Regions from separate parts of the Streptomyces sp. NPDC107521 genome, predicted to be linked through region 2. Evidence: riboswitches for the same ligand, from Rfam matches in the RefSeq annotation. Region 2 holds a riboswitch; the other holds the start of a gene.

Region 1 (3,399 bases), on a different contig from region 2:
CCGAAGGTTGAGGCCATACGCCTCAACCTAGCCCGGCCCCGAAAACCTCAAACGTGCGCTCACTTCCCACCGGTGGTGATCCGGTCACCCGTTTCGTGGGGGAAAGGTGAAGACAGGGGGGAATTCCGGTGCGTGTTCTCCGGTTCCCCGGCGGAACACCCGATCGGGTCACCCGGAATACGGTTCAGGCCACCTGGCGGGAGGCGTACTCCGCGATCTGCGCCATCGGCGGCCGCTCCTCCGTGTCCACGGCATGGGTGCGCGGCTCGAAGCCGTGCGCGCCCCGCTCGAACTGGGTCAGCGAGGGCCGCAGCAGATGCCCCCGGGCCAGCCGGAGCTGGGCGGTGCGGTAGATCGCGGCGGACATCCGGCCGAGCGCCGAACCGTCCTGGTGCCGGTGCCTGCGCACCCCCACGTCGACCTGGGCGAGGGCGTCCAGCCCCACCAGGTGCAGCGCGTCCACCAGCATCCCCAGCTCCACCCCGTACCCCACCGGGAACGGGAGCCGCTCCAGCAGCGAGCGGCGGGCCGCGTACTCGCCGCCGAGCGGCTGGACGAAGCCCGCCAGCAGGGGCCAGTGCATGTTGAGCAGCGGCCGGGCCATCAGCTCCGTCACCCGGCCGCCCTGCCCCGGCTCGGCCCCCAGCGGGCGGTCGTACATGGCCTTGACCAGCTGGACGTCCGGGTCCGTCAGCAGCGGCCCGACGATCCCGGAGACGAAGTCGGCGGAGAACTCCCGCAGGTCCGCGTCGACGAAGCAGACGATGTCACCGCGGGTGACCATCAGCGAGCGCCACAGCACCTCGCCCTTGCCGGGCACGGCCGGGATGCGCGGGAGGATCGCGTCCCGGTGCACGACCCGCGCGCCCGCCGCCCCGGCCACCGCCGAGGTGCGGTCCGTCGACCCCGAGTCGACCACCACCAGCTCGTCGACCAGTGGGATGCGGCACATCAGCTCCCGGCGGATCACCCTCACGATCTCCCCGACGGTGGCCTCCTCGTCGAGGGCGGGCAGCACCACGCTGACGGTCTGCCCGCCGGCCCGTTTCGCGGCCATGAGCTGGGGAATCGTGCGGTCGGTCACCGACCAGGAACGCGCGCGCAGCCAGCGTTCGACATCATCCAGCACGGTCGGCCGCTCCTTCTGTGACGCATCTCGCGGTACGGACGACTATCTCAACCGTCCTCGCCTTCGGTTACAGTCTTGAGCAACGCGGATGACCCCCGCATACCGGGGTCGGCGCACCGTGACTTCCTTCGGTGCGAAGGCCGCGGGTGCGCCGACACCGCGCACCGGATCAACAACCGCATACCGCTCATCCAGAGGGGCAGAGGGAAACGGCCCGATGAAGCCCCGGCAACCCTCCAGTCGGTTCCCGCCACGCGGACGTGGCGAGGCTCCCCGGCTCGGGAAGGTGCCAATTCCGTCTCACGACGAGATGCGTCGTGGGGAAGATGAGGAGAAAGGGCCTCGCCTCTCATGTCTGTGCAGACTCCCGCACCCTCCGCCGCTCCGGGCACCTCCGTCGATCTCGGCCCCGCCGCGGCGCTCTCCTGCCGCGAGTGCGGTCACCGGGTGCCCCTCGGCCCGGTCTTCGCCTGCGAGGAGTGTTTCGGCCCGCTGGAGATCGCCTACGACTTCTCGGCCCACGACGCCGAGGAACTGCGCGCGCGAATCGAAGCGGGTCCCGCGAACATCTGGCGCTACGCGCCCCTGCTGCCCGTCCCCGCCGACGTGGCCACCAAGCCGAACCTGAACCCCGGCTGGACCGAGCTCGTCAGGGCCGACAACCTCGCCCGGGAACTGGGCTTCACCGGCGGCCTGTTCGTCAAGGACGACTCCGGCAACCCGACCCACTCCTTCAAGGACCGGGTCGTCGCCCAGGCCCTCGAGGCGGCCCGCGCCTTCGGCTTCACCACCCTCTCCTGCTCCTCCACCGGCAACCTGGCCGGCGCCGTGGGCGCCGCCGCCGCGCGGGCCGGGCTGCGCTCCTGCGTGTTCATCCCGCACGACCTGGAGCAGGGCAAGGTCGTCATGGCCGCCGTCTACGGCGGTGAGCTGATCGGCATCGAGGGCAACTACGACGACGTCAACCGCTTCTGCTCCGAACTGATCGGCGACCCGGCCGGCGAGGGCTGGGGCTTCGTCAACGTCAACCTGCGGCCCTACTACGCGGAGGGCTCCAAGACCCTGGCGTACGAGATCTGCGAGCAGCTCGGCTGGCGGCTGCCGGACCAGATCGTCGTCCCGATCGCCTCCGGCTCCCAGCTCACCAAGATCGACAAGGGGTTCCGCGAGCTGATCCGGCTCGGCCTGGTCGAGGACCGCCCGTACCGGATCTTCGGCGCCCAGGCCGAGGGCTGCTCGCCGGTGTCCGCCGCCTTCAAGGCCGGGCACGACGTGGTGCGCCCCCAGAAGCCGGACACCATCGCCAAGTCCCTCGCCATCGGCAACCCGGCCGACGGCCCCTACGTCCTGGACATCGCCCGCCGCACCGGCGGCGCCGTGGAGGACGTGACCGACGAGCAGATCGTCGACGCCATCAAGCTGCTCGCCCGCACCGAGGGGATCTTCGCGGAGACCGCCGGCGGCGTCACGGTCGGCGTCACCCGCAAGCTGGTCGAGAGCGGCGCCCTGGACCCCTCGCTCACCACCGTCGTGCTCAACACCGGCGACGGACTGAAGACCCTCGACGCGGTGGCCGGCACCGGCCTCACCGCGACGATCCGCCCCAACCTGGACTCCTTCCGAGAGGCTGGCCTCGCATGAGCGTGACCGTCCGCATTCCCACCATCCTGCGCACCTACACCGGCGGGCGGGCAGAGGTCCCCGCCGAGGGCGCCACCCTCGGCGAGGTCATCGAGGACCTGGAGAAGAACCACACCGGCATCGCCGCCCGGGTCCTCGACGACCAGGGCAAGCTGCGCCGCTTCGTGAACGTCTACGTCAACGACGACGACGTCCGCTTCGAGCAGGGCCTGGGGACGGCCACGCCGGACGGCGCGGGCATCTCCATCATCCCGGCGGTCGCCGGCGGCTGACCCGGCCCCTGCGGGCCCTTCCGGGCCGCCCTGCGGCGTCCGCCCGGCCCCGTGCGCATTGCCCCCTCCGCGGAAAGAAGCGGAGGGGGCAATTCCATGTGATTGAACGCGGTAGAGTTGGGGAACGCGCCCCCGGTCGTGAAGTCCGGAGCCCCGAATTCCCGCTCCCCGTCCGACAAGAAGCAGCCAAAGTGCGGGCGCCTTTCGCGACCTTTGTTCCCTTTGTGCGGTCTGACTTGCCCTGAATCCGGGTGAACTGTCGCAACATTCCTGGCTGGCCGCGTCCTGATTTCTCGTCCGATTGACCTGTTGCAGACGGCAGTTGGGCAGATACATTCGGCCGCGGTCGACGCGTTC
Region 2 (3,399 bases):
CCGGGCTCAGCGCGCCGCGGAGGTGTCCGGAACGCAGCGGCCGTCCACCGCGCGGTACGTCCATCGGGCGCCCTCGCCGACCAGTTCCCCGACCGCGGCCAGGAACCGTTCCACGTGCTCGTCCGGGGTGCCCGCGCCGAAGCTGACCCGGACGGCGTTCAGCGGCTGCTCTCCCCCGTCGCCCTCCGGCGCGCCGCAGGCGCCCGCGGTGCCGCCGGGGTCGCCGCCGAGCAGGAGCCGCACCAGCGGATGGGCGCAGAACAGGCCGTCGCGCACCCCGATGCCGTACTCGGCGGAGAGGGCGGCGGCGAAGTGGGAGCTGTTCCACCCCTCGACGACGAAGGACAGCACGCCCACCCGCGGGGCGTCGTCGCCGAACAGGGACAGCACCCGGACCCCGGGCACCCGGGCGAGCCCCTCCCGCACCCTCTCGACCAGTCGCCGCTCGCGGGCGACCAGGCTGTCGAAACCGGCCTCGGTGAGCGCCTCGCAGGCGGAGGCGACGGCGTAGGCGCCGATGACGTTGGGCGATCCGGCCTCGTGCCGGGCGGTGCCGTCGTGCCAGACCACGTCGACGCCGCCGTCGGCGCGCCGGGTGACCGCGCGGCTGGCGCCGCCCCCGGCCAGGTACGGCTCCGCGCCGCCGAGCCAGTCGGCGCGGCCGGCCAGCACCCCGGAGCCGAAGGGGGCGTAGAGCTTGTGGCCGGAGAAGGCGACCCAGTCGACGTCGAGCGCGGCGACCGGGACGGGGTGGTGCGGGGCGAGCTGCGCGGCGTCGAGCACGATCCGGGCGCCGTGGGCGTGGGCGGCGGCGGCCAGTTCGCGCACCGGCCACAGCTCGCCGGTCACGTTGGAGGCGCCGGTGACGCAGACCAGGGCGGGGCCGTGGGGTTCGCGGGCGGCGAGGGCGTGCTCCAGGATCTCGACGGCGCGGCCGGGCGAGCGCGGGGCGTCCAGGACGGTGACGTCGGCGTTCCGCCAGGGCAGCAGGGCGGCGTGGTGCTCGGTCTCGAAGACGAACACCCGGCAGCCCTCGGGCAGCGCCCCGGCCAGCAGGTTCAGGGAGTCGGTGGTGGACCGGGTGAAGACGACCTGGTCGTCCTCGCGGCAGCCGAGGAAGCGGGCGACGGTGGCGCGGGCGTTCTCGAACAGGTCGGTCGAGAGCTGCGACAGGTATCCGGCGCCCCGGTGGACGCTGCCGTAGTACGGGGCGTAGGCCGCCACGTCGTCCCAGACCCGCTGGAGCGCGGGGGTGCTGGCGGCGTAGTCGAGCGCCGCGTAGGTGACCTCGCCGCCGGTGACCAGCGGCACGGTGACGTCCCGGCCCAGCACGGGCAGCGGGGCGGAGCAGGCGTCGGTGCCGGGGGCCGCCCCGGCGGGGCCGCAGGCCGGGGCGGCGGTCCGGTGGGCGGCGGTGGCGGAGGCGGGGACGGCGGAAACGGACATGGCGGAACTCCCGTGAAGGCAGGCGGGGTTCACCGCGCGGGGGCACAGGGGGCACCGGCGCGGGAAGGGTGACAGGAAACGCGGAGGCGGGGCTCGGCGGCCCTATCGCATTCGCTGGTTCACGGAAAGAGGCTCCCTCGTACGACCAGGACCCCTGGTGTTCGCGAGGGGTCCGCGCTTGCCGTGGACCTTGCTGTCCACTGCCTGGTCCTCACCCGGGGCACCCCGCCACGGACGGAGGGTTGCCGGACAGTCGGCCGGGGCCGCATGACTGTCACTCATGACCTGGAAAGGAAGCTACGGGAAAACGGCGGCGTCCCGCAACCCCGTACCGGATCGCGGGACGCCTCGCACAGGGACGCCGGTGCGTCAGCCGTTGCTGGCGGCCACCCAGCGCTCCAGGGTCCGGGCGGCCGCGCCCGAGTCGATCGCCTCGGCGGCCCGGTCCATGCCGGCCCGGATCCGCTCCGTCAGGGTCCCGCCGCCGGGCCGCAGGGCCACCAGGGCCGCCGCCGAGTTCAGCAGCACCGCGTCGCGCACCGGACCCCGCTCGCCGCTCAGCAGCCGCCGGGCCACGTCGGCGTTGTACGAGGCGTCGGCGCCGCGCAGCGCCTCGATGGGCACGAGGTCGATGCCGACGTCGCGGGGGTCGAAGGCCTCCTCGGTGACCCCGCCGTCCCGGACGACCCAGACCCGGGAGGTGGCACAGGTGGTCAGCTCGTCGAGCCCGTCGTCGCCCCGGAAGACCAGGGAGGAGTGGCCGCGCTCGGCGAACACCCCGGCCATGATCGGCGCCATCCGGGCGTGGGCGACGCCGATCGCCTGCGCCTTCACCCGGGCCGGGTTGGTCAGCGGCCCCAGGTAGTTGAAGACCGTGCGGATGCCCAACTGGCCCCGGGCGGCGGCGACATGGCGCAGCGACGGATGGAACTTCACCGCGAAGCAGAAGGTGATCCCGGCCTCCTCGGCGACCTCCGCCACCCGCTGCGGCGTCAGCTCCAGATTGACGCCGAGCTTCTCCAGGACGTCGGAGGCGCCGGACGCCGAGGAGGCGGCCCGGTTGCCGTGCTTGACGACCCTCGCCCCGGTGCCCGCCACCACGATGGCGGACATGGTGGAGATGTTGACGGTCTTGGCGCCGTCGCCGCCGGTCCCGACGATGTCGACGGTCTCGCCCGGCACCTCGATCACGTTGGCGTGCTCGTACATCGTGCGGACCAGCCCGGAGATCTCCTCGACGGTCTCGCCCTTGGCGCGCAGCGCCACCGCAAACCCGGCGATCTGCGCGTCGGTCGCCTCGCCGCGCATGATCACGTCCAGCGCCCAGGCGGTCTCGTCGGCGGACAGGTCCCGCCCGTCGAGCAGTCCGTTCAGCAGGGCGGGCCAGGAGCGGCCCGCCGCGGTGTCGCCTCCAGCGGGTGCCACAGCGCTCATGAGCCGTCCTGCCTTCGTGTGAGTCCGGGAGATGGTCTCCCCCACCCTATCCAGGCACGGGCACGGCACAGGGCCCCGTCCGGGGAACGGACGGGGCCCTGTGCCGTGGTGTGGCGACGTCGGAGGATCAGTGGTGGCCGTGGCCGCTCGTGATCTCCTTGTACTCCTCGGCGGTCGGCTTCGGGATCTGCGAGTCCTCGCCGAAGTAGGCGTCGCTGAGCTTGGCGCGCAGCTTCTCCGGGGCCTTCGGCTTGCGCTCGACACCGTTCGCGTCGACCGTGGGGCCGATCTCGGCCGGCTTGTACTGCTCGTGCGCGGTGAGCGTGTGGAGCTGGTCCTGGCTCAGCGGCTCGTGCACCTCGATGAACTCACCGTGCGGCAGGCGCTTGATGATGCCCGACTCGCGGCCGTGCAGCACCTTGTCCTTGTCCCGGCGCTGGAGGCCGAGGCAGATCCGCTTGGTGATGACGAACGCGACGACCGGGCCGAGGAAGAACCCGATCCGCACGAACCAGGTGA

What was found. Region 2 has a riboswitch for S-adenosylmethionine ahead of ACZ7LB_RS01735 (aminotransferase class V-fold PLP-dependent enzyme). Riboswitches for the same ligand answer to the same signal wherever they lie in the genome.
Region 1: linked by a shared signal. The riboswitch ahead of thrC (threonine synthase) and the one ahead of ACZ7LB_RS01735 (aminotransferase class V-fold PLP-dependent enzyme) in region 2 are both predicted to bind S-adenosylmethionine.

The regions. Positions count from the first base shown of each region.
Region 1 is NZ_JBVKAT010000016.1:183,622-187,020, reverse strand. Features, by position in the region: gene ACZ7LB_RS23350 (alpha,alpha-trehalose-phosphate synthase (UDP-forming)) at 1-17, opposite strand, end outside; gene ACZ7LB_RS23345 (glucosyl-3-phosphoglycerate synthase) at 185-1,129, opposite strand; SAM riboswitch class I at 1,314-1,462, shown strand; gene thrC (threonine synthase) at 1,481-2,770, shown strand; gene ACZ7LB_RS23335 (MoaD/ThiS family protein) at 2,767-3,042, shown strand.
Region 2 is NZ_JBVKAT010000001.1:407,763-411,161, reverse strand. Features, by position in the region: gene ACZ7LB_RS01735 (aminotransferase class V-fold PLP-dependent enzyme) at 7-1,446, opposite strand; SAM riboswitch class IV at 1,616-1,732, opposite strand; gene trpD (anthranilate phosphoribosyltransferase) at 1,816-2,880, opposite strand; gene qcrB (cytochrome bc1 complex cytochrome b subunit) at 3,008-3,399, opposite strand, start outside.